Regions from separate parts of the Mucilaginibacter inviolabilis genome, predicted to be linked through region 2. Evidence: riboswitches for the same ligand, from Rfam matches in the RefSeq annotation. Region 2 holds a riboswitch; the other holds the start of a gene.
What was found. Region 2 has a riboswitch for thiamine pyrophosphate ahead of thiS (sulfur carrier protein ThiS). Riboswitches for the same ligand answer to the same signal wherever they lie in the genome.

Region 1: it holds a riboswitch for thiamine pyrophosphate, as region 2 does, so the genes downstream of both, thiD (bifunctional hydroxymethylpyrimidine kinase/phosphomethylpyrimidine kinase) here and thiS (sulfur carrier protein ThiS) in region 2, are expected to answer to the same signal.

The regions. Positions count from the first base shown of each region.
Region 1 covers NZ_JAANAT010000001.1:3,410,504-3,422,790, forward strand. Annotated here, with positions in the region: gene G7092_RS14005 (VOC family protein) at 74-448, shown strand; gene G7092_RS14010 (cupin domain-containing protein) at 450-788, opposite strand; gene G7092_RS14015 (arylsulfatase) at 846-2,669, opposite strand; gene G7092_RS14020 (CocE/NonD family hydrolase) at 3,086-4,954, opposite strand; gene G7092_RS14025 (response regulator transcription factor) at 5,780-6,004, opposite strand; gene G7092_RS14030 (DUF6624 domain-containing protein) at 6,337-7,020, shown strand; gene thiD (bifunctional hydroxymethylpyrimidine kinase/phosphomethylpyrimidine kinase) at 7,151-7,987, opposite strand; TPP riboswitch at 8,044-8,136, opposite strand; gene G7092_RS14040 (endo-beta-N-acetylglucosaminidase H) at 8,546-9,493, shown strand; gene G7092_RS14045 (endo-beta-N-acetylglucosaminidase H) at 9,526-10,764, shown strand; gene G7092_RS14050 (EndoS/ChiA family endoglycosidase) at 10,885-12,216, shown strand.
Region 2 covers NZ_JAANAT010000001.1:911,294-923,580, forward strand. Annotated here, with positions in the region: gene G7092_RS03515 (DEAD/DEAH box helicase) at 1-1,666, opposite strand, end outside; gene moeB (HesA/MoeB/ThiF family protein) at 1,918-2,976, opposite strand; gene thiH (2-iminoacetate synthase ThiH) at 3,024-4,136, opposite strand; gene G7092_RS03530 (thiazole synthase) at 4,129-4,896, opposite strand; gene G7092_RS03535 (thiamine phosphate synthase) at 4,909-5,553, opposite strand; gene G7092_RS03540 (thiamine phosphate synthase) at 5,550-6,200, opposite strand; gene thiC (phosphomethylpyrimidine synthase ThiC) at 6,303-8,186, opposite strand; gene thiS (sulfur carrier protein ThiS) at 8,376-8,579, opposite strand; TPP riboswitch at 8,646-8,739, opposite strand; gene G7092_RS03555 (DinB family protein) at 8,864-9,382, shown strand; gene G7092_RS03560 (hypothetical protein) at 9,451-10,113, opposite strand; gene G7092_RS03565 (DUF4268 domain-containing protein) at 10,336-10,797, shown strand; gene G7092_RS03570 (glutaminase family protein) at 11,115-12,287, shown strand, end outside.

The DNA.
Region 1 (12,287 bases), 2.5 Mb from region 2:
CTGTCTGTTGGCACATCAAATCTTTTTGGGATGCCGACTATTTTATATGGTTAATTTGTTTAAATTTAGCTATATGAAAAAAGTAACCGGCATAGGCGGCATCTTCTTTAAATGTAATGATCCGCAGAAAATGAAGGACTGGTATTCTCAAAATCTGGGACTGCCTGTTGAGCAATATGGCACCATGTTTAGATGGAGAGATGCAGATGATCCCGATAAAGAGGGCACTACTGTTTGGAGCCCTTTTGCAAAAGACACTAAATATTTTGAACCTTCGAAAAAGGACTTCATGATCAATTACCGGGTCGAGAACATCGAAGCGTTGGTAGAGCAGCTAAAAAATGATGGCGTAACCATTATTGATGAAATAGCTACTTATGATTACGGCAAATTTGTTCACATCCTTGATCCCGAAGGAAACAGTATTGAGCTTTGGGAAGATATTTAATTTAGCCCATTATCGTTTCTGTTTGCTGGTGCTCAATAGTAAGGTTTACGGATCTTTCCCCTCCGGGACGGGTACGGTGACGCATGTTCTTAGGAATGGTTAACAATTGCCCGGGTTGTAATTCGATAGTCCCGGTCTCCAGGTCGATGAGCAGGGTGCCTTCCAGTACCAGGAAAGTTTCGTCGGAGTTGGGATGCAGGTGCCAGAAATAAGGTTCGGTCATGATCCCTATCCGCACGATATGATCATTCACGCTGCTCAGAATGGTATTAAAATAATCCTGCGGATGTTCTGCCGAGATCACTTTTGTGTCGATAACAGTTGGTTGTAAAAACTCCATATGTAATAAAACAGATTTTATACAAAAATACAATAGTAATCTAACAAGGGACCCATATTATTCATCCTCCTGCGCTTCTTTTTCCCGGCTATCGCTTATCTGTAAATATTTGTTTGCCGGGAACCAGGAATCATGCAGCGGGTAAACATGGTACTTTTTGGCTTCAATCTCAAACCAGGTCCGCAATTCTTTTACCTTTTCGGGATATTTTGCGGCCAGGTTAAAATGCTCATTAAAATCGTGCTGCATATCATATAGTTCCCAGGTATCTTTCAGGTACGATTGCCCCTGGTGATGATAAGCCTCTACTTTCCATCCATCCTTATACAAAGCCCTGGAAGCCCCGCTTTCATAGTATTGCAGCGTGTGCCTGTCTTTAGCAGCAGGATCATTCAGCGTATATACAAAACTTGTTCCTTCCACAGGTGCCTGTTGGTAACCATTGACCGATGCCGGAACCTTCGCCTTTATAAGCTCCATCACCGTTGGCCATACATCAATCAAGTGTACGTATTGATTGCGGATGCCTCCGTTTTCTTTTATAAAACCCGGAGCATACAGGATCATGGGATTGTGCGTTCCCCCTTCCGCATTAGCATCACCTTTCCAGAGTTTAAAGGGAGCATTGGTGGCTTGTGTCCAGCCCAGGGGTATATCACCCTTAAAATTCTTTCTGCCTATTTGATCTATGTTTTCCAATGCCGCTTTCACCCGCTCTTCATGGCTGGCCTTCTCCATTCCTTCGGGCACACCGGGTATGTCGGCGGTATATTTGGTAGCGCCATTATCGCCGATGATGACCATCACCACACTGTTTTCCAATTGCCCGATTTGTTTTAAATAATTAATCACCCGGCCTATCTCGTGATCGGTTTGCGATAAAAAGCCGGCATGTGCTTCCATGGCCCGGGCCATTACCTTTTTTTCATCAGCCGAAAGACTTTCCCAGGGCGCTATTTTTTCATTACGGGGCGGCAGGGTAACGTAGGCAGGTACCACACCCAGGCGTTTTTGATTGGCCAGCACCAACTCGCGGTATTTATCCCAGCCCATATCAAATTTGCCTTTGTATTTATCTATCCATTGCTTATCCGTTTGTAAGGGCGAATGCACCGCACCCGGTGTAAAATACAGGAAAAACGGTTTCTGCGGATTTGCTTTGTGCTGATTGCGAATATAATCAATAGCCCTGTCGGCCAGCATCGTAGTTAAATGCGTCCCTTTCCCGGTATCTACCCGCGCCCGGGTTATGCCTTCCCAAAGTACCGGGTAGTACTGATCGGTCGCCGATTCCAGGAAACCATAAAAACGATCAAAACCGCGCCCCGTAGGCCAGCGATTGAAAGGACCAGCCGCGGTTCTGTCGGCCAATGGGGTTAAGTGCCATTTGCCTACAGCAAAAGTGTTATAGCCGTTTTCGCGCAATACTTCGGCTATGGTGGCTTTTTCAAAGGGCATATAGCTATCGTAACCGGCCGCATCAAAAGCGGTTTCGGTAAAATGCCCCATGTGTACAGAATGATGATTACGCCCGGTTAAAAGCGCGGCACGCGAAGGCGCACACAAGGCTGTTGTATGGAAATTGGTATATTTTAATCCGTTTTTGGCCAGGCTGTCAAACACCGGTGTTTCTGCCAACCCCCCAAAACTGCCGGCGGTACTAAAACCCACATCATCCAGCATAATAATCACGATGTTCGGCGCTTTTACCGGTGCCTTAGGAAGGTAAGCGGTTTTGAAAAGCTTGGTGGTGGTATCATATTTTACCGGGTCCTGTTGATATTTTTTTTCGGGGCTGTGCTGGCCATAGCTTAGTAAAGGGCACAGGAGAATTACCACTGCGGTACAAACTAATTTAGGGATGTAGCTTATTGTTCTCATCGGTATTTATGAGTGATACGATGAAAACACCGACCACAGGTTAAAGTGGGTTTACATGGTTTACACTTTTTATGGTTAACATACATTTAACAAATTGAAGGTGAATGTATTATGAAAAAAATCATCACAATTCACCAGATTTTATGTAAACCCAGATAAAGATACTAAAACCAACTAAAGGCTAAAAAAGGGACTGTCACCCTGAGCCCCGTCGAAGGGTTAAGCGCAGAGGCCCGCCCACCATGCTTCGACAGAGCTCAGCATGACAGCCTTTTAACACGGTCGATAGTTTGCCCTATTCCATTCCCCCTTCCCCAGGGAAGGAATCGCACTATCCTTCACTTTTTAATACCGGATGCTGAATGATAAAATCTTCAGCGTTCAACATTCAGCATCCGGTGTTCGATATTTACATGCTATTCCATCACCCTTACTTTCAAAAAGCTTGGGCTATCTTTTGAGGTATAAACCCGGTGGGTTGCTTTTTTAAAGTCGGTGTCTTTTGCTTTCATAATGTCCTGGAACTGCTGGGTATTCCTGTCAATCAGCGGGAACCAGGTGCTTTGTACCTGCACCATTAATCGGTGACCTTTTTTAAAGGTGTGCAGCACATCCTGCAGTTCAAAATTAACCGGTGTTACCTGGCCTGGTACAAATGGCTCGGGTTTACTAAAATCATTGCGGTATTTGCCACGGATAGCTTCACTGCGTACCATTTGCTGATAGCCCGACAGGTAAACATCCTTGCCTGTCCACTTATTATTTCTAGTCGAATCGGGATAAACATCAATCACTTTAACTACCCAATCGGCATCGGTGCCTGTAGTGGATACTTTTAAATTGGCCCATATATTACCGGCCAATGTCACGTCCTTATCCAGCACATCAGTTGCATAGGTGAGTACATCCGGTCGTTGCGCGGCAAAACGCTGGTCGCCGGTCATGTACTCCCGCTTCATATCCATAGTTGTGCTATTGATAAAAGGCACCGGTTTGTTTGGGTCTGATATAAACTCATCAAAGCTGCCTGCTGTAGCTGCCGGTGCATCAAAAGACAGTTTACCGCCGGGCAGTAGGTACAGTTTCTTTTCAACAGCCTCTTTTGCGGGCCAGGTATTATAGGTTTTCCATTGATTGGTACCTGTTTCAAATGCAGATACCGGCGCCAGGTTCAGATCGGTACCTTTGAGATAATGACTAAAAAAGGCAAACTCAATCTTTTCGCGATAGAATGGCCCGGTTGGCCCACCAAAATCCACATCGCCTAAATGGTCGCCATCACCGCGGGCCCAGCCGCCATGTACCCAGGGACCCATGGTAAAGTAAATGGGTGTTTTAGGATTTTCTTTCACCAGTGTTTTATAGGTATTGATAGCGCCGTACAAATCCTCAGCATCGTACCAACCGCCGGTAACCAGTACGGCGGTTTTAATATCATGCAGGTGGGTCAGCACGTTACGGTCTTTCCAGTGCTGGTCATAGTCGGGATGATCCAGCATCTCGTTCCACAGGCGTATAGTATCTTTATAAAACTTATCGTTGGTATTTTTTACCGATCCCATTCTCAGGAAAAAATCATAGCCATCTTCGGTTCCGGTATTAAGCCCAGGCGACCGGCGTTGCGTAGGTTTATCATCCTGGCGATTGGTAAAAAATGGGTAAAAGCCAAAGTTAGCTACCAGCATAAAGGCGCCGTTATGAAAAGCATCATCGCGATACAGATCGGCCATGGGAGCTTGTGGCGATGCAGCAACCAGCGCCGGATGGCGGCTCAGCAATGAGGCCGTAGTATAAAAGCCAGGATATGATATACCCCATACGCCTACTTTACCATTATTATTGGGCAGGTTTTTCAACAGCCAGTTGATGGTATCATAAGTATCCGTGCCTTCGTCAACATCGTTTTTGGTTTTATGAACCTCTTTTTCGGGTGTCATTTCTTCAAAAATACCTTCGCTCATCCAGCGGCCGCGAACGTCCTGGTAAACAAAAATAAACCCGTCATGCACAAATAACGACGATGGACCCAGACCGCCTTTATACACATCTGTTCCATACGGCGCAACGCTGTATGGTGTGCGGTCCATCATGATAGGATACTTTTTCGACTGGTCTTTGGGTACATATACCGAGGTAAACAGCTTTTTACCATCGCGCATGGGTATCTGGTATTCGTATTTCTGATAATTAGCCTTGATGTACTCGGCATCAGGCGCCTGGGGTTGAGCGTAACCGCTGATGGCCGCTATCGTCAGCCATAAACAGATAAATAATGTTTTTTTCATTTAATAAGTCAATCAAGCGATAAATGTACCTGAATAAAATATAAGAGGCAACTGGTGGAGGGTCTTAAGTTTGGAATGAGCAGTAAGGTATTCCTCCCCTGCGGATTCTTTTCAAGAGACGCTTCATCCCCTTGGAGTTTCCTGAAAGGGACCGGGCTTTCCATTGTTGTAGCCAATAACTCAGGGTCTCTTGCAGCGGACCTTGAGTAGACAACAAGTTAACCCACAAAACTTACCAGCCTAAAATTTCAACAGGAGGCTCCTACGGAGCCAAAAAACATGCTTTTTAGGCCTATAAACACGTGGCCCCGCTGGGGCCGGCAATGCTTTATATGATAACCAGTTAACTTACAAAACTCCCTGACCTAAAACTTCAACAGGAGGCACCTATGAGGCCAAAAAACGTGTTTTTTAGAACTATAACACGCCCCCCTAGGGCCGACAAAGCTTTATACTATAACCAATTAACTTACAAACTCCCCAACATAAAATTTCAACTGGAGGCACCTACGGGGCCAAAAAACGTGCCTTTTAGGCCTATAAATACGTGGCCTGGCTGGGGCCGGCAATGCTTTATATGATAATCAGTATACCTGGTCTGCCGTTCGGCCTCAGAGAGGTCACCTGTTTATAGATAAAAATTAAAGAAATTTGGACTCCTGCGGAGTCTCCTAATCGAGAACCTGCTTTCCGGATGCTCCTTAGTTTAGATGGGGTAACTTAAATATTTAGGAGCCTCTGAGTAAACAACAAACAAAAAGCCCTTAGTTTTATGACCAAGGGCTTGAAGGGGGGAATAATATGGGGATAATAATAAACTTTTTATTAAAATCCGCTCTCCGTAAGCAATAACGCGTGTGTTGCGCGCCTTATCAGTTGCATGGAGTTTTTAACCTCCATTTTTTCAAGCATGTGACGCCTGTGTGTCTCCACGGTGTTAATACTGATAAATAATTTCCCAGCGATCTGCTTGGAGGAAAATCCTTCTCCAATCAAATCGAGCACTTCCATTTCTCTTTTTGTGAATGTTCTAACTTTTTCTGTGTACATACGATTGTCCGTTTCAGGGAATAAAACGTTCTACCTATGTGCTGTGCTGGGCTGATTAGTATTTGTTGTCTTCCCTCGTTATAAAAAATGTGAGCTGCAAAATTGCAGTACCGGCAAGAAAAAGCAGACGGGATATTTACGCGATCGGCATCGTGATTTTACGTTGAATACATCGCGTAAAATCCATCAGGGCTGCGGGGTTTTCACGGATTGTCAGATGCACATTCTTGCGGATGCCGTTGCTATGGAATGAGCATCTGCGAAGACAATTTTAAAAATAGTTTCCCGTTAATAATAAGCCCTTTACCAATACCAAACATCAATTTATCACAATGAAAATAAAACACACCTATCCCGTCCTGATCCTGGTGCTTTTACGGTCGGTATCCATGGCACAGGTAAATTCTTTTACTATCGACAGCAGTAAATTCAACAAACCGGTAATGCTCATGCTGGATACCATTTATAAGGACGACCAGGGAGGCAGGATCAGAATGGGTGAAATTTCGAAAAGTAAGGCCAGCGAAACCCGGATCGATTCTGCAAGAAAAGCATTACGGGCCATCGATGCTAAAAATTTAGTTAAAGTAAAGGGTATCATCAACAAATATGGCTGGCTTGGCCCGCAGGATGTAGGTATGAATAGCAGCCAGGGCTTGTTTTTAGTGATACAGCATGCCGATCTTGCCACGCAGGAAGAATATCTGCCCATGGTAAGGAAAGCGGTAATGGATGGCAAAACACTCTCGAGCAATTTAGCACTGTTAGAAGACCGTGTTGCCATGCGACAGGGCAAAAAGCAGATTTACGGCAGTCAGCTATTCAACAACAAAACAACCGGCAAATTATGCTTTTATCCGATAGAAGATCCCGACCATGTGGACGAAAGACGCAAAGCTGTGGATCTGCAACCTATTGCAGCGTATGCCAAACTATTTAACTTAACCTGGGATATAACAGCCTATAAAAACTCGCTCCCTGAAATTGAAAAGGCAGCCAAAGAACAGAAATTGTAAGTTAGTTGTTCCGGCACAATTTTCCTCGAAAGGGGTGTCATGCTGAGCCTGTCGAAGTATGGCGGGCAGGCCTCTGCGCTCTACCCTTCGACGGAGCTCAGGGTGACAACCGCTTTTAAGATATTATATATTAAATCACCCGCTTAATTAATTCCACAGGATTAAAAAAATGATTCAGCGGGCCATTCCCCTTGCCCATTTGTCCATCTTTCCCGTTCAATATGGCCAGGTGTACGTATTGTTGCGCAAGGGTCACCGCATCTGGCAGTGATCTGCCTATAGCCAGGTAAGCGGCTATGGCCGATGACAGGGCGCATCCTGTACCACGGGTGTTTGGGGTATCGATTTTTTCAAACTTGTATTCCTGTATATTGCCGTCGTTTGTAAAATACAAGGAGGTTAATTGTGCGGCATCCAGGTGACCGCCCTTGAGCAGGACAGATCTTACTCCCAACTCCATGATCCTTTTACCGGCTATTCGCATATCCGCTACAGTATGTACAGACATCCCGGTTAAAACCGCAGCTTCATCTAAATTAGGGGTAACAATAGTGGTTATGGGGAATAATTTTTTAACGATGATTTCCACCGTACTATCTTCCAGGAGCCGGTGCCCGCTGGTTGATACCATGACCGGGTCAAATACCACCGGAACTTTAGGATACTGTTGTAAAGTATTTACAATGACCTCAACCACATCAGCAGAATGCACCATGCCTATTTTGATAGCATCCGGAAAAACATCATCCAATAAGGCTTGCAACTGAGCTTCGACAATAGTGGCGGGTATAGGATAAATGGACCTTACCCCGCAAGTATTTTGAACCGGGAGCGCAGTGAGCACCGAGGTAGCATAGCAGCCCAGTGCCGAGATGGTTTTGATATCGCCCTGCATACCGGCACCGCCGCTACCATCGAATCCTGCAATTGTTAAAACGGATGGATAGCCTTGTGTTTTTTTACTCATCGTTGATCTTTTGATAAAAATTAGGCTTATGGGCTCAGGACTGAGCGGTGTGGATAAAATAAATCCAAACTTTTCCCTCCGCCGGTATCAGCCGGATCAGGTTCAAAGGGTTTATCTCAATTCTTTGCAGAATACCCCTAAAGCCATGGCAAATGTAGTTTTTTTCCTGATGGCATATTACCGGTTACTGCGCCAAATGAGACTATTAAACCATATATGGCGATAATATAGATATTAATATAATTAAATTTTAAATGCTTGTAGGCAATTGTTATTTATTACTTGTCTATATAGCTGTAAACCAATTAAATCATTACGCATATAAACCCATTAATATATGCTCATCAATTTACCGGACATTAAAAAATATTTAACATTTCTTAGTTATTTAACTAAACATATTATAATGCTAAATCGTTTAATACCCTACCCTCCTTATTAATTTATCTCCAATTATCTCTTTATGCCACCAATAAAAAGCCGATATGCCTATGGATAAAACACCGCTTTTGAGCTTACAACCGATCAAAAATTTATAAACCAATTTAAAAACCGACAATGAGAAAAACATCCAATTCAATTACCAAAGCATCTATTGCTTTATTAGGCTTTTCACTGCTGTTTACAGCGGCCTGTAAAAAAGACCTTTCACCCACCCCGCAAGCCGACAACGCCTCATCAAAATTAAATACCAGCGCCATTGGCGTTAGCGGTCCTAAAGGCGTTTGCTACGTAGAGGTTAACAGTAACGATATCCGTAACGTGGGCAAGTATACCCTATCAACCGGGCAGCAGCTGTTTGATATTGCCATTATCTTCGCGGCTAATATCAATTATAACACCACCACCAAAAAGGCCGAGTTATTTTTTAATCCGCAGGTAACTAATGTATTGAGCAACAAAGCTACTTACATACAAACACTGCAGGCCAAAGGCATTAAAGTAATGCTTTCTATTTTGGGCAATCACCAGGGTGCGGGTATCTCTAATTTCCCGAGCCAGCAGGCTGCCCAGGATTTTGCCCAGCTGCTCAGCAACGCCGTTACCACTTACGGCCTTGACGGTATCGACTTTGACGATGAGTATGCCGATTATGGCACCAACGGAACCGGACAACCTAATTCCAGTTCATTTGTTTACCTGGTAACCGCCTTGCGTCAGCTGATGCCAAACAAACTCATTTCTTTCTATTTTTATGGCCCTGCAGCATCGCGCTTAAGCTATAACGGTGTAACCGTAGGCTCAAAAGTTAATTACAGCTGGAATGCTATTTATGGCTCTTATTCGGTACCAAACGTTCCGGGATTAGCTAAAAGCAATTTGGGTCCTGCGGCTATCGATATCCAAAGCACCAGCTCATCAACCGCGGCTTCACTGGCTACACAAACTGTTAATAACAGCTACGGTATTTACCTGTATTATAACCTGCCTAATACAGATGTACATACTTACTTAACCAGCGTTTCCAATGCGCTATATGGTAAAGCTACCGTGAAACAGCCCTAAAGTTTACCCTTGAAAAACTAATAGAAACCGACATGAAAACATCTATCAACTTATTCTTTAACAGGACAGCCATTGCTTTATTAAGCTTTAGCCTGATGTTTACAGCAGCCTGTAAAAAAGACCTTACTCCTACTGCAAAAACAAACACCGCTTCCTCAAAACTGGGCACCAATGCTATTGGCGTTAGTGGCCCTAAAGGCGTTTGTTATGTGGAAGTGAACAATAACGATATCCTTAATGTAGGCAATTATACCCTGTCAACCGGGGAGCAGCTTTTTGATATCGGTATCATATTCGCGGCCAATATTAATTATAACACCACTACCCAAAAGGCCGAGTTGTTTTTTAACCCGCAGGTAACCGCTGTATTAAATAATGCAGCCACCAAAATACAGCCATTACAGGCCAAAGGGATTAAGGTAATGCTGTCCATCCTGGGCAATCACCAGGGTGCCGGTATCTCTAACTTCCCGAGTCAGCAAGCCGCGCAGGATTTTGCACAATTATTAGCCAACGCAGTAACAACTTATGGTCTTGACGGTATTGACTTTGATGATGAATACGCCGATTATGGTACCAACAATACCGGACAACCCAACTCCAGTTCGTTTGTTTACCTGGTAACCGCACTACGCCAGCTGATGCCTAATAAGCTGATCTCCTTTTACTTTATTGGCCCTGCTGCATCAAACTTAAGTTACAACGGTGTAACCGTAGGCTCAAAAATTGATTATAGCTGGCAAGCTTACTATGGCAGCTATGGTGCCCCTAACGTACCGGGCCTGGCTAAAAGCAATTTAGGTCCTGCTGCTATTGATATCCAAAGCACCAGCGCATCAACTGCTGCATCATTGGCTACACAAACGGTTAGTGATGGTTATGGCATCTACCTGTACTATAACCTGCCTAATGCCGATTCGCACACTTACCTGAGCAATGTATCTAACGCGCTATATGGTAAAGCAACGGTGTTTGGCAGCGGCGGCACTACACCACCGGCTACCGGTGTTACTTTTTACCAGGATATCAATTATGGTGGAACCGCCACCAGCACTATAGCCAAAGGCAATTATACCTTATCACAGTTGCAGGCTTTAGGCTTTGTGAACGACTGGGCATCATCGGTAAAAATACCTTCGGGATGGACAGTGACCATGTACAGCGATGATAATTTTACCGGTACATCCTGGACGTTAACCGCCAACACTGCCAATTTCACCACCTTGTCGCCCAATGCTAACGATGTGGTAAGTTCTGTTAAAATTCAATAATCGAATAAGAATTAAGAGTCAAGAATCAAGACATAAGTGAAATGATGTATGATCATTTTCCAGGGCTCTCGATTCTTGACTCTATCAACGCTCTATTTAACTGTTATTAAAAAACCTATTATGAAAAAAAATGCTTTTTTAACGAGGGTAGGGTTGCCTATGCTCTGTATGTTGGCTCTTGCCTTTACTTCGTCCTGCAAAAAGGATAGTGGAAATTCCGCCGAAAAACTACAAACACTTGGCGCCTCCAAGAATAGTTTAAAAACACAGGCGGTCACTTCCAATGCCGACTTAATTGCTTACAAAAACAGTGTACATAAAATATTTGTAGGCTTTTTGGTAGGTGATGGTGCCGATCCTGCAGCCAGTTATAACCCAGCCAATGCACCGGACAGTACCGACTTTTTGGAGTTTTTTGCCGGGAATGATGCCACACGATCACACTGGCGCGCTGCTCAGGCCAAGGGAACCAGGATAGTGGTGTGCCACTTTCTGCAGGATGCCTATTTTGATGGCTCTTCCAAGGATCCGGCTACGCCAACTTCAACCAAGACTGTTGCCAGTTCAACCAGCACTTATGATCATTGGTCGCAGGCGATGTATAACCAGCATATTGTAGCCGACTCTTTAGATGGGATAGACCTGGATATAGAATCCGGAACTATCGACAATAAAAATGTAACCAGCAGCAGTTACCCCAATTTATTAAAATCGGTAGCCAAATGGTTCGGGCCAAACTCTACCTCGGCAGTTACCAAAAGCATGGGCAAAAAACCGGTATTTTTTTATGATACCGACGGATCTCTGGATAATAACAGTTTAACCGGCACCAAAAGCAATTATGACTATATATTATTCCAGTCTTATACTACCGGAAGCCATTACTGGAGCAGCAGTTCCTTCCCACTATCTTCGATAGCTTCTACTTATGGATCGGATAAAACTATTTTGCTGGTTAACGGCGATAGCTTTAAACATGCCGATGGCACTGAAGATCAATCAGGCGGCGATGCTCAGGCAACATCCGATCTATACAATTATGCCACTAATTGGGCCAAAACCAACAAGGTTGCCGGTGTTGGCGCATATCGTATGAGCCGCGATTATAACCACACCCCGCCATTCATCGTTTCGAGGAACGCCATTCAACTGATGAACGGCAGCGGCAGCACCACGCCAACTACAGGAGTAACTTTTTATCAGAATACCAATTATGGCGGTACGGCTACCAGCCTGATACCTAAAGGTACCTATACCTTATCCCAATTACAGGCTTATGGTTTTGTGGATAACTGGGCATCATCGGTAAAAGTGCCATCGGGATGGACAGTGATCATGTATACCAACGATAATTTTGGTGGTACATCCTGGACACGTACAGCAAACACGCCAGATTTCACCACCTTGTCGCCAAATGCCAATGATGTGGTAACCTCGGTTAAAATTCAGTGATCTGAACTCTTTTTTGAGAATAAGGATCTACGAAATAAATAATTAGCTAAAGAAGGAGTCTCACCCTTCTT
Region 2 (12,287 bases):
TAATGGTATTGAACCAGTTCATACCACTCAATACCTTAATATCGATACTGATTTTATAAGGACTAAGCCGGTTACCTTCTATCTCGTTAAAACCCAGTATAGTAATGCGCTGCTGTTGCCACTGTTCAAAAACATCCAGAAACCAGTCCTCATTCAGGAAATGTTTTTTGTGCAGGTAAAAATAGTACAGGTCATCATCTGCCTGTTCTTCAAAATAAGGATGCTGTGTGATCAGGCTGGCTATAAAGGCCCTTTCTGCGGGTTCATTACGCTGTACCTGGAATTCTTTCCCTTTGGCATCGGTAGCATAGATATTTCTTTTGGTACGAACCTGTATTTCAGCTTCTCCGTACCGCATTACCGGGATGAGCATTACATGGCTCCCAAAGTCCGACAGGTAAATGATCTTTTCGGGATCCTGGTTAAAGCCCAATTGTTCCAACTGTTTTGGTGTTGCCTGTTGGATATGCTGGTACTTTACATCAATGGTATCCTCAAGTTTACCCAGCCATTGACTTTTGATCAAAGGGTATTTGGATTGATGTACGAGCAAATTACCGGGCCTTTGCTTTAAAAAACTCATCACATTTAAGGCCTGCAGGTTATCGGCCAGATATAGGGTATCACCGTTTAGCAGAAAATAGCTAAACATGATGCGTTGATCTTTTAGGGTATGGCGGTTGCCATCTATTTCCAGATCAAGCGTTAGTTCAAAAAAAGGTCCATCGGGTTTTACACGCATCTGCACCCCGGGCGGAAGTTGTGCTACTTTAACGGGTATAAGCGATGAGGCGCTTATCTTTTCGCCCTTTTCTGTATCCTGATAATAAAAAGGATAACCCATTGGGTTTTTGACAATGGCACGCAATGCGGCCAGATCGGTTTCGCTTTTTTTGCCGGTAAGGTTATTTTGAAATTTGCTGATACCGGTATAAAATTTCAGTTCCTCATGATCGGTAGTTTTCCAAACCAGGTCCATAGGTTCCAGGCGGTTCAGCGGGTTTTTTAATTTTCCTTCTTTGGTAAGGGCCGAAGCAAAAAGCTCTACATGCAGGTATTTATAATATTTATGCTCACGGATAACCACAAAAATGCTTTGTTCCTGATCCGCTGGAGATGACGCTGGTGGCTGCTCCGGAGCGGATGATACCATCGCGCGCAGGGTATTCAGGCTTTCTTTAGTTACCGGGAAAAGATCAGGGGAATGAGGGCTGATCACCAGTTTATTAAACAACAGTTCGATGCGGAAAAACTGATCGGGATCGGGCTCGTTTTCCAACCCATAAGGTATGGCCGCGTTTTTTAATTTTTGATGACGCAGCCGGGTATTAAAAAATACGGCAAACTCTTCCTTTTTTAGAATGGTTTGCAGTATTATGGCCTCATGCTCACATAATTTCCCAAGTTCACTGGCACAAGTACAGGTAAGTAATAATTGCTCAGTATCCTGTGAAACGGTAACCGTAGGAAAGGTGTCGTTTTTAGGATGATGGAAGGCCCCTTCGTTAACAGCTAAACTGATGGGTACAAGGTATTGACCGGCCTCTTCATCAGTGTAGAAACCGGCTGGATTATGCCGGGCAATATCCCGGCTGGTCATTGATTCCAGGTTGGCGTCTCTGAAAATAAAATGGTGGTTCCCGTGCTGTGTTTCTATCGTGCTCAATGCTTTGCCCCGGTATAATTATCGTGAGCGAATTTAGGATAAAAATAGATGTGCGAATGTGCAGATATGCAAATAATGCTAAAAAAAGTGGCAAAGCTTATTTGATTACACTAAATACTTGGCCCCGGGTGGGTTTACATGTAAACCCATTAAATGCTAATGTTTTTTATTTAAGTTATTGATTTTTAATTAAATATATAAATGTTGATCCTCGGAAGTATAAACCATGTAAACCCAAAATGTCTGCCTGTTCAAAGGTTATGTCTAATTCCATTTTTCAAGCTGTATTTTTCATTCTTTAAGTACGATGCTGTCCATTGCAGGGCTATTTTGCTTCTTTGGCCGGTTTGGCAAATGAATACCAGTTTTTTGTTGGCTGGTATATCATCGGCAAACTCTTGCAATTCGTACAGTGGGATATTTATGCCACCTATGTTGTATTCATCAAATTCATAGATTTCGCGTACGTCAATGATGCAGATCTCTTCAGGGTTTTGCGCGAGCCAGTTGTTTAAAGTTTCCATGCTGATTTCACGATCCGGAATTGCTGCCTGGTTAACGATCCCTGGGGCCGAAATTGCCTTCCCATGCTTAGTTATTTTATATATGCTGATACTATTATTATCCAGCGCGTTCATGCTGAATAGTTTGCCGGATAGGGTTTCACCTATACCGCAGATGATCTTAATAACTTCGTTAGCCATATAGGTGCCGATAATACCCGGAAGAACGCCGATAACGCCCGCTTCTTCGCAATTGGGTACTTCATTTTCCGGAGGGGGCTCCGGAAACAGATCGCGATAATTTGGGCCGTTCTGATAATTGAACACCGATACCTGTCCTTCAAACTTAAAAATAGAGCCAAATACCAATGGTTTATTTAAGGCCACACAAGTATCATTAACCAGGTAACGTGTGGTAAAGTTATCGGAGCCATCAACAATTATATTGTATCCGCCGATCAGCGTTACTGCATTGTCGGCAGTTAATCTTTCTTTGTAAGCGGTTAATTCAATAAAAGGGTTTAACCATTCCAGCTTTTGCTTAGCTGTTTCGGCTTTGGGTTTTCCAACATCGGCAATGGAGTACAGGATTTGCCGGTGCAGATTACTGATATCTACCACATCATCATCAACAATACCCACATAGCCAACACCGGCGGCTACCAGGTATTGCAAAACTGGACAACCTAAGCCTCCTGCACCAATCATCAGCACCCTGGCAGTTTTTAATTTTTCCTGTCCGGCCAACCCTAATTCGGGCAGTATGATCTGGCGGTTATATAGTTTTAGTTCTTCACGTTCCAACATTTTTTAAATTTTGAACCCTCTCCTTCAGGAGAGGGCAGGGTGAGGCTCTATGTTAAACAATTATCCCAATCCTTCCATACTGGTTCATAGCCCTGTTGTGAGATCACTTTAGCAATATCAGCCGGACTCCGTTCGTCCGAAATTTCAAACTGCTCCAATGATTCCGGTTCAACAGCATATCCACCTGGGTTGGTTTTTGACCCGGCGCTAATAGAGGTGATGCCCAGTTTAATGATGTTATTCCGGAAATGAGGTGATTCGCGGGTAGAGATGGATAGCTCTACTTCCTCGTTAAACAAACGGTAAGCACATATTAGCTGCACCAGCTCACGGTCGTTCATTTCAACCTTAGGTTCCAGACCACCACTGAAGGGACGCAGCCGGGGGAACGACAGGCTATATTTACTTTGCCAATATTTCTTTTCAAGGTAATGGAGGTGCAAGGCAGTAAAAAAGCAGTCTGTCCGCCAGTCCTCTAAACCTATCAATACCCCTAAACCCATTTTATGGATACCCGCCTGGCCAAGCCTGTCGGGGGTTTCGAGGCGATACTTGAAATTGGATTTTTTTCCTTTTGGATGATGTTTCTTGTAATCCTCCCGGTGATAGGTTTCCTGGTAAACCAGTACCGTGTTTAAACCATAGGGCGTCAACTGCGCATAATCTTCCAGATCCATAGGTTGCACCTCCATAGAGATGTGCGCAAAATGCGGACGGATAAGCTCCAGCACTTTTTTAAAATATTCCACATGAACCGTCACGTTGTCTTCACCGGTCACTAAAAGCACGTGTTCATAGCCCATGGCTTTGATTACCGCAACCTCCTGCATAATTTCCATGGGCGACAAGGTTTTGCGCCTCACCTTATTATCATAGCTAAAGCCACAATAGGTACAAATATTACTGCATTCGTTGGATAGGTAAAGCGGTACATACATCTGAATTACCTTACCAAAGCGTTTAAGGGTAAGCTGCTGACTAAGTTGTGCCATTTGCTCCAGATAAGGGGCAGCCGCAGGCGATACCAGCGCTTTAAAGTCTTCCAGGGTACGTTTGGTGGCTGATAACGCTTTTTCTACATCTGCACCGGTTTTGGCGTAGATACTGGCTTTTACCTCATCCCAGTTATAGGTTTCAAAAATATCGTTAAAGCTATGCATCTAAAAACGAGGTTAAGGGGCTGCTGGCAACAGCATGCGAAACAGGGGAGGCTAGTTTAGCTTCAAAAGCTATCCGGCCTGCTTCTACAGCAATTTTAAAGGCAGTGGCCATACGTATCGGATTGCCGGAAACAGCGATAGCGGTGTTTACCAATACAGCATCAGCTCCAATTTCAAGAGCCCGGGCGGCATCAGATGGTGAACCTATCCCTGCATCAATAATAACAGGCACATTGCTTTGTGCTATGATGATCTCTAAAAAATCAATGGTTTTTAATCCTTTGTTGCTGCCGATAGGCGAGCCGAGTGGCATTACTGCTGCTGTACCGGCATCCTCTAACCGCTTACACAAAACCGGGTCGGCATGGATGTAGGGGAGTACCACAAAACCTAGTTTGGCCAGTTCTTCCGTGGCTTTTAGGGTTTCGATAGGGTCGGGCATCAGGTATTTAGGATCGGGGTGGATTTCCAGTTTTATCCAGTTGGTTTCCAGGGCTTCGCGTGCCAGTTGCGCTGCAAAAATAGCTTCTTTAGCATTGCGCACACCTGAGGTGTTAGGCAGCAGGTTGATATGTGGATATTTTAAGCGGATCAGTAAGTCGTCCTGTTCATTGTTTCTCACATCAACGCGTTTCAGGGCTACGGTAACCAATTCTGATCCCGAAGCAACCAATGCCTCTTCCATTAATGCGGATGAACTGAATTTTCCCGTACCTGTAAACAGGCGGGAGCTGAAAGTTTTATCGGCTATTTTTAACATCTCTTTTAAATTTTAAGCTTCTTTCAAAGCATTCGTGTTTAATTGCTGATATATGAATTGAGTTATTTGTGCGGCATCGGTAGCATGAGTAATTGCTCCTGAAATGGCTACACCATATATCCCGGTTTGCATGATAGCCTGGATATCATCTGGTTCGATACCACCTATAGCGATAATGGGGATATTGATACCGGCTGATCTTACTTTCTCTAAAATCGCCTGGTAGCCCTCCAATCCTAAAATCGGACTTAGCTTTTGCTTAGTCCTGGTAAACCGGTAGGGGCCCAGGCCAATGTAATCTGCACCTTCTGTAACGCGTTGTTCAACGTGCTCAAAAGTATTGGCCGTTCCTCCGATGATCATTTGATTGCCCACTATTTGCCTTGCCTGGGCAATGGGCATATCTTGTAAGCCCAGGTGCAGTCCATAAGCACCGGCTTTCAGCGCAATTTCCGGATGGTCGTTCACAATCAGCTTCGCGCCAAATTCCTCGCATAAGGCCCGGGCTTCCAGTGCATATTCCAGGATCAGGTTTTCGGGCGCGTCTTTTACCCGGAGCTGGATCCATTTACATCCGGCGTTAAGTGCCGCCTTTATGGCTGTAAGATGTGTTCCATTTGTTGGTGGCTGCGATATATAATGAAGTTTATGAATCATGCTTGTTTTGTTAAAAGGTATTCCTGTAATTTCCTGAAGTTGGTGACCGCTTGTACGGAATCGTTCCATATCGTGCCCAAAACTGCCGCGCCATCAAATCCCATGAATTTTAATTTGTCCAAATTCGAGGGTTTCACACCGCCTAAAGCAATAATTGGTGTTGCGATGTTTGATGGTAACTGGAAATCATTGGGCAGCTGACTTTGATAACCCGCTTTGGATATACTATTAAATACAGGGCCGAAAAAAGTATAATCAAACAGAGGAGATGAACTGTTTGTAATATCCTGAGTAAGACTTACGAAGTTTTTAAAACTTCGTAAGTCTTTATCCGCATGTGTGGATGTGCTCAATACATAGCCTTCTTCTTTCTGAAGGATCAGTTTTTTCGGTTCTGTTGCCAATCTGTGTTTTTCGGTATAATGCAATCTCTTGGTATTAAAATCTACCGCAATATGATGCTGCTGATGTAAAGCGATATAAGGATAAAAAGTCTGATCAATCTGCCTTAGTAAATTGACCAGCTGCTTCTCATCCCAATCAGGTTTTCGCAAATGAAAACGTGTTAGGCCAGCATCAAACAGTTGGTTGATTATCCGCGCTTCATTTGTTACCGTATCCGGATGTGAAATAACTATCAGTTGCATATACCTTTATTCATTAGTGGTCGGTCAGTCTGAGCTTGTCGAAGACTCGTGTGTAGAGGCCTGCCCACCATGCTTCGATAGGTTCAGCATGACAGCTAGCTTTTACAAGTATATTTCGCTTCCTTTCTCAGCAAACTCCTTTGATTTTTGCTCCATGCCTTTTGCCAACACATCTGCTTCATCTACACCGTTTTCCTTGGCGTATTCCCGTACATCCTGCGTAATTTTCATCGAACAGAAGTTAGGGCCGCACATAGAGCAGAAGTGGGCGATCTTAGCGCCATCGGCAGGCAGGGTTTCATCATGAAACTCCCTGGCCGTATCCGGATCAAGCGATAGGTTAAACTGATCTTCCCATCTAAACTCAAAACGTGCCTTACTCAAAGCATTATCCCGGTATTGTGCACCGGGGTGCCCTTTAGCCAGATCGGCCGCATGGGCCGCTATTTTATAGGTGATCACGCCGTCTTTTACATCTTTTTTATTAGGCAATCCTAAATGCTCTTTTGGCGTAACATAACATAGCATGGCTGTACCAAACCAGCCGATCATGGCGGCGCCAATAGCCGAGGTAATATGATCGTAACCGGGAGCGATATCAGTAGTCAGCGGTCCTAAGGTATAGAATGGTGCCTCCCCGCAATGGGCCAGTTGCTTATCCATGTTTTCCTTGATCATGTGCATAGGGATGTGGCCCGGGCCTTCAATAATGGTTTGCACATCGTGTTTCCAGGCAATTTTGGTCAGTTCGCCCAAAGTTTCCAATTCTCCAAATTGCGCGGCATCATTAGCATCGGCAATACAGCCTGGTCTTAATCCATCGCCTAAGGAGAAAGCCACGTCATAGGCTTTCATGATCTGGCAAATCTCTTCAAAATGGGTATACAGGAAGTTTTCTTTGTGATGGGCCAGGCACCATTTGGCCATGATAGAACCTCCTCTTGATACAATACCGGTGATACGCTTGGCCGTGAGCGGTACATAGCGTAACAGTACACCCGCATGAATAGTGAAATAATCTACGCCTTGTTCTGCCTGCTCAATCAATGTATCCCGGAACAGCTCCCAGGTCAGGTCCTCCGCTTTACCGTTCACTTTTTCCAGGGCCTGGTAAATAGGTACGGTGCCGATAGGTACGGGCGAATTACGGATGATCCATTCGCGGGTTTCATGGATATTTTTCCCGGTTGAAAGATCCATGATGGTATCCGCTCCCCAGCGGCAGGCCCATACTGCTTTTTCAACTTCCTCTTCAATGCTGGAAGTAACAGCCGAGTTGCCGATGTTGGCATTGATCTTCACCAAAAAATTACGACCAATGATCATCGGCTCAATTTCGGGGTGATTGATGTTGGAAGGAATCACGGCACGACCGGCGGCAACTTCCGAACGTACAAACTCGGGAGTGATATATCCTTTTGGGGTATTTGCTCCAAAGCTATGGCCCTGGTGCTGATGGCTCATCACCTCGTATTGTCCGTTTAATTGCTCCTTTAACAAGTCGATACGTTGATTTTCACGAATAGCGATATACTCCATTTCGGGTGTAATAATGCCTTTTCTGGCATAATGCATCTGCGATACGTTCATACCTTCCTTTGCCCGCAAAGGTTTGCTTACATGAGCAAAGCGCAATTCGTCCAGGCTGCTATCGTTTAAACGCTGTTGCCCGTATTGGGAGGATATGCCTTCCAGTTGTTCCACATCTGCCCGGTTCAAGATCCACTGCTCACGTAAACGGGGTAGCCCTTTTTTAACATCAATAGTAGCGTTAGTATCAGTATACGGGCCGCTGGTATCATAAACAGTAACGGGCGCGTTGGGTTCTGTTTCGCCAAAGCGGCCGTGCAGTTTAGTATCGTTTAAACTGATCTCGCGCATGGCTACCTGGATGTCATGCAGCTCGCCTTTTACAAAAACTTTTCTGGAGGCCGGGAACGGATCGGTAGTTAATACCTTGCCGGTTGGAATTTTTTCTTGCTTCATCCTTATACAATTATTGAATTATTGATTTAGTGAATTAGTGATTGGAGCTAATTATTGAATTATCGATTTTTGAAGGGGAATCTATTTGCACTTAATAATTATTGATTTAGTGAATTAATGAATTAGTGACTTTTGTGAAGGGGCGATTTATCTGCACATCTTCATATTTGCATATCCGCACATCTAACATCATCCTCCTTGTGTTGCTTTGATGATGACGATTTGATCGTTGGGGCTGAGTATCTGATTATCCCAATTGGCTCTTGGAATAATGGCCTGGTTGATGGCTACGGCAATGCCTTTTGGCTGGGCATCGAATACAATAGCGAGCATTTGCTGCACATTGCATACATCGGTAACCTCGTAAGTTTGTTGATTGACGGTAATTTCCATTCTGTTTCTAAAATCTCGACTTTAGGAATGGCCCCGTTACATGGAGGAAAGAAAAAATAACCACATAGGGTTATCGTCACTTTTCCCTTCGGCAGTACTAACTGCATCAGGTTCAAAGGGTATTATCTCAGTCCATTAAAGGACACCCCTAAAGTTGCGGTAAACTTATAAAAAAATAGATAATTCAAAGAGATATTTATTTTTTTAATTTCTTTCATGGCTACTGACATAAGGCTGTCACTGGCCTGCAGTTACTTTGTTTTATAATCAAAACAAAAGAAACCATGGAAACAAATTCAATCCAACAACAAGTAGACAATTCAGCCGCTCAACTTATTTCGCCAGAAGCTTTATTAAACCACTGGCAAGGTCACCGCAAATTAACTCGGAAAGTTATTGAGGCTTTTCCGGAAGATAAATTATTCAATTATTCTGTAGGAGGGATGCGTTCATTTGGCGTAATGGCTATTGAAATTATGGATATAACTCATCACGGTATTGATGGTATCATCACCGGCAAGTGGAATACCCTGCTTGATCATTCTTCGGGAAAAATACAGGCACAACCTAAAGCCGAAATTTTAAAGCAATGGGATCAGATCACTGCGCAATTGAATGAGTACTGGCCACAAATTTCCATAGAGCGTTTTTTAGAAGTTGAACTGGCTTTTGGAGCTTATGAAAATAAAAATATTGGCACTATACTTTATGCTATTGATAACGAGATCCATCATCGTGCACAAGCTTATGTTTACCTGCGTACATTAGGTATTGAACCACCTGCGTTTTGGGACAGGTTTTAAGCCGAATTCTGTAAATCAAAAAGCAGCCTCTCAATCAGGCTGCTTTTTGATTGTTTTTTTGATAAACCCTATTTTGTATGCACAGGTGAATTTTCATTGTAAGCATGAACAATCAATTCGATATTATTAAAATTATAATCTTTATTCTTATCCAGTTGTGCCACTATCTCGGGCTTATCCTTTAAGTAAGCCTCCATTTGGTTTTTGAATTTACCTTTGTGATGGTCGACCAGTGTGTATTTATTTTCACTATCTCTTTTTACATAATAATAGATACGTTTTTTGGTGAAATAACCAGACATGTCACTTCCCTTGGTATTATCGGCTACTTCTGTAGCCACCGCAGCAACGTGGTGTACTTTGTCCATCCTTGATAGTGCTAACCCAATCATATAGAGTTTTACATTACCCGATTCCAGGAGCTCGGCGTAGGCTTTATCAATGTGCCTTTTTCGGAAGATAACAACATAATCTACCTGACTAATAGCTACGTATTCATGGCCACCCACCTCAAATTGCGGACATTTGGCCACATTTATTTTGAGCGTTTTATCGCCAAGCTGTTTTTTGAATAGAAAATTTTCGCAATCAGAACCGTCAAAAGAAATGAGGCCCTCAACCTTATGTTGAGTAGAGTCGATATAATAACCGGCAGTATATTTATCGGCCGCATAGGTGTTATCAAATGAAAAAATAATAAGCAACAAAACGAGGTAAATGGAGGTTTTCATAGATTTAGTATATTTAGTAAGACTATATTTATAGGTAATTGTGACAAGGTTACCATATGATTTTGTCTTTTTATTTTAATTGTAATAAATACCATAACGATAATTATTATAGTTTCATTACAATAGATATCGTAAAAAAATATAATCCAAAATTACTCATTCAAATACCGTTGCCGATATTTTCTATAATTTTGCAGGCTCAGTAAAATTATCAACAACACATTGTATTCAAAAGACGAGGCATCACAGATCAGACAAGCTTTTTGGACCGCATTTGGGCAGTATATAGCACCACAGCTATCGGCCGATGGCTTAAGAATTAATTGGATCAATTATAAAACCGGCATCAAGCACCTCAACTTTAAAATGCAGGCCGGTAATCGCCAGGCCTACATTGCTATCGAAATTTCACACCCCGACGCCGGCATGCAAGAACTAATGTTTGAGCAGTTCAAAGAGCTGAAAGCTGTACTTAACACGAATTTTAATGAAGAGTGGGATTGGGAACTGCATACCCGCGACGAAAATAATAAACTGGTAAGTCGTATTATCAAAACGTTGCCATCTGCAAGCATCTTTAATCGTAACGACTGGCCTGCACTTATTTCATTTTTTAAACCTCGTATCATAGCGCTAGATGAGTTCTGGAGTGTAGCTCAATATAGTTTCGAACTGTTTAAGTAAAACCAGATTTGCAAATGTGCGGATATGCAGATGTGCAAATAAAACCGGATGTGCAAATATGCGGATATGCAGATGTGCAAATGAAGGTAATGATTGATGATTTGATTTCTTGATCTGGTGCGTTTACGTATTCAATCTCATTAGCGCATCTAACCTCATCTGCACATCTGCATATCCGCACATTTGCACATCTTCTACATATCGTCTCAATTAATCGTCAATTTAACGCTTTTTGTGGTGGGGTATCTGTTTTAAGGCGGAAAATGCAAATATTTACGGCTCTATAATTCCATATTGTATAAACCATTTATAAAAACATGAAAAGGTTCCCATTAGTTGCTTGCCTTGCATTGGCCGGTTTTTTGGCCAGGGCACAGGCTACCAAAGCTCCTGCTTATCCGCTTATCACACACAATCCTTATTTCAGTATCTGGTCGTTCACCGATAACCTGAATGAATCTACCACTCATCACTGGACAGGTAAAGATCAATCAATGCTGGGTTTGATTAAAGTTGATGGCACCGTTTACCGTTTTATGGGCAAAGAGCCGGTTGAATATAAAACTGTACTGGCTGCAGCTGATGAAAAACCTTATGCCTGTAAGTTTACAGAGACAGAACCTTCCAAAGATTGGGCGTCTGCCAAATTTGATGATAGCAGCTGGAAAACGGGGACTGCTCCATTTAGTAATGATAAACAGGCTGCCAAAACCTTATGGACAGGTCGTGATATCTGGGTACGCCGCACTTTTACCCTGAACGATTTGAATTTTAATAAACTTTGGCTAAGGCTGCACCACGATGACGAAGCCGAGGTTTACATCAATGGTAAAAAAGTAAACGAACAAGGGGGCGCCAATGGCGATCTGCAATATTTTATACTTTCTGACGATGCAGTAAGCGCATTGAAAAAAGGCGAAAATGTATTGGCTTTACATTGTACCAACACCGGTGGCGGTGCCTGGCTTGATGCCGGTTTGGCCGATGAGCTTAAACCAACAGGCCATACTGCTTTGGAACTGGCAAAACAAACCAGCGTAACCATAAATGCTACCCAAACTATTTACAATTTTAAATGCGGGAAGGCCGATCTGCAGCTTACCTTCACCTCGCCATTGCTGATGAGTGATCTTAATCTTTTATCACGTCCGGTGTCTTATATCAGCTATAAAGTAAAATCAAATGATGGGGCATCACATGATGTAAAAGTTTACTTTGGTGCATCGGCAGATATTGCACGCAATACAGCACAACAACCGGTAACCACGCAACAATACACATCGGGTACGCTGTCGGTTTTAAAAGCAGGCACCATAGAGCAGCCCATATTGCAAAAGAAAGGCGACGATCTGCGTATCGACTGGGGATATATGTATGTGGCCGTACCAAAAGCAGCCAATGCACAACAATATGTAAGCACCGGTAAACAAGCTGTCGATTCATTTTTTAGCGGCGACAGCAAATCAACGGTAAAAGAGGGAAGCAACCTG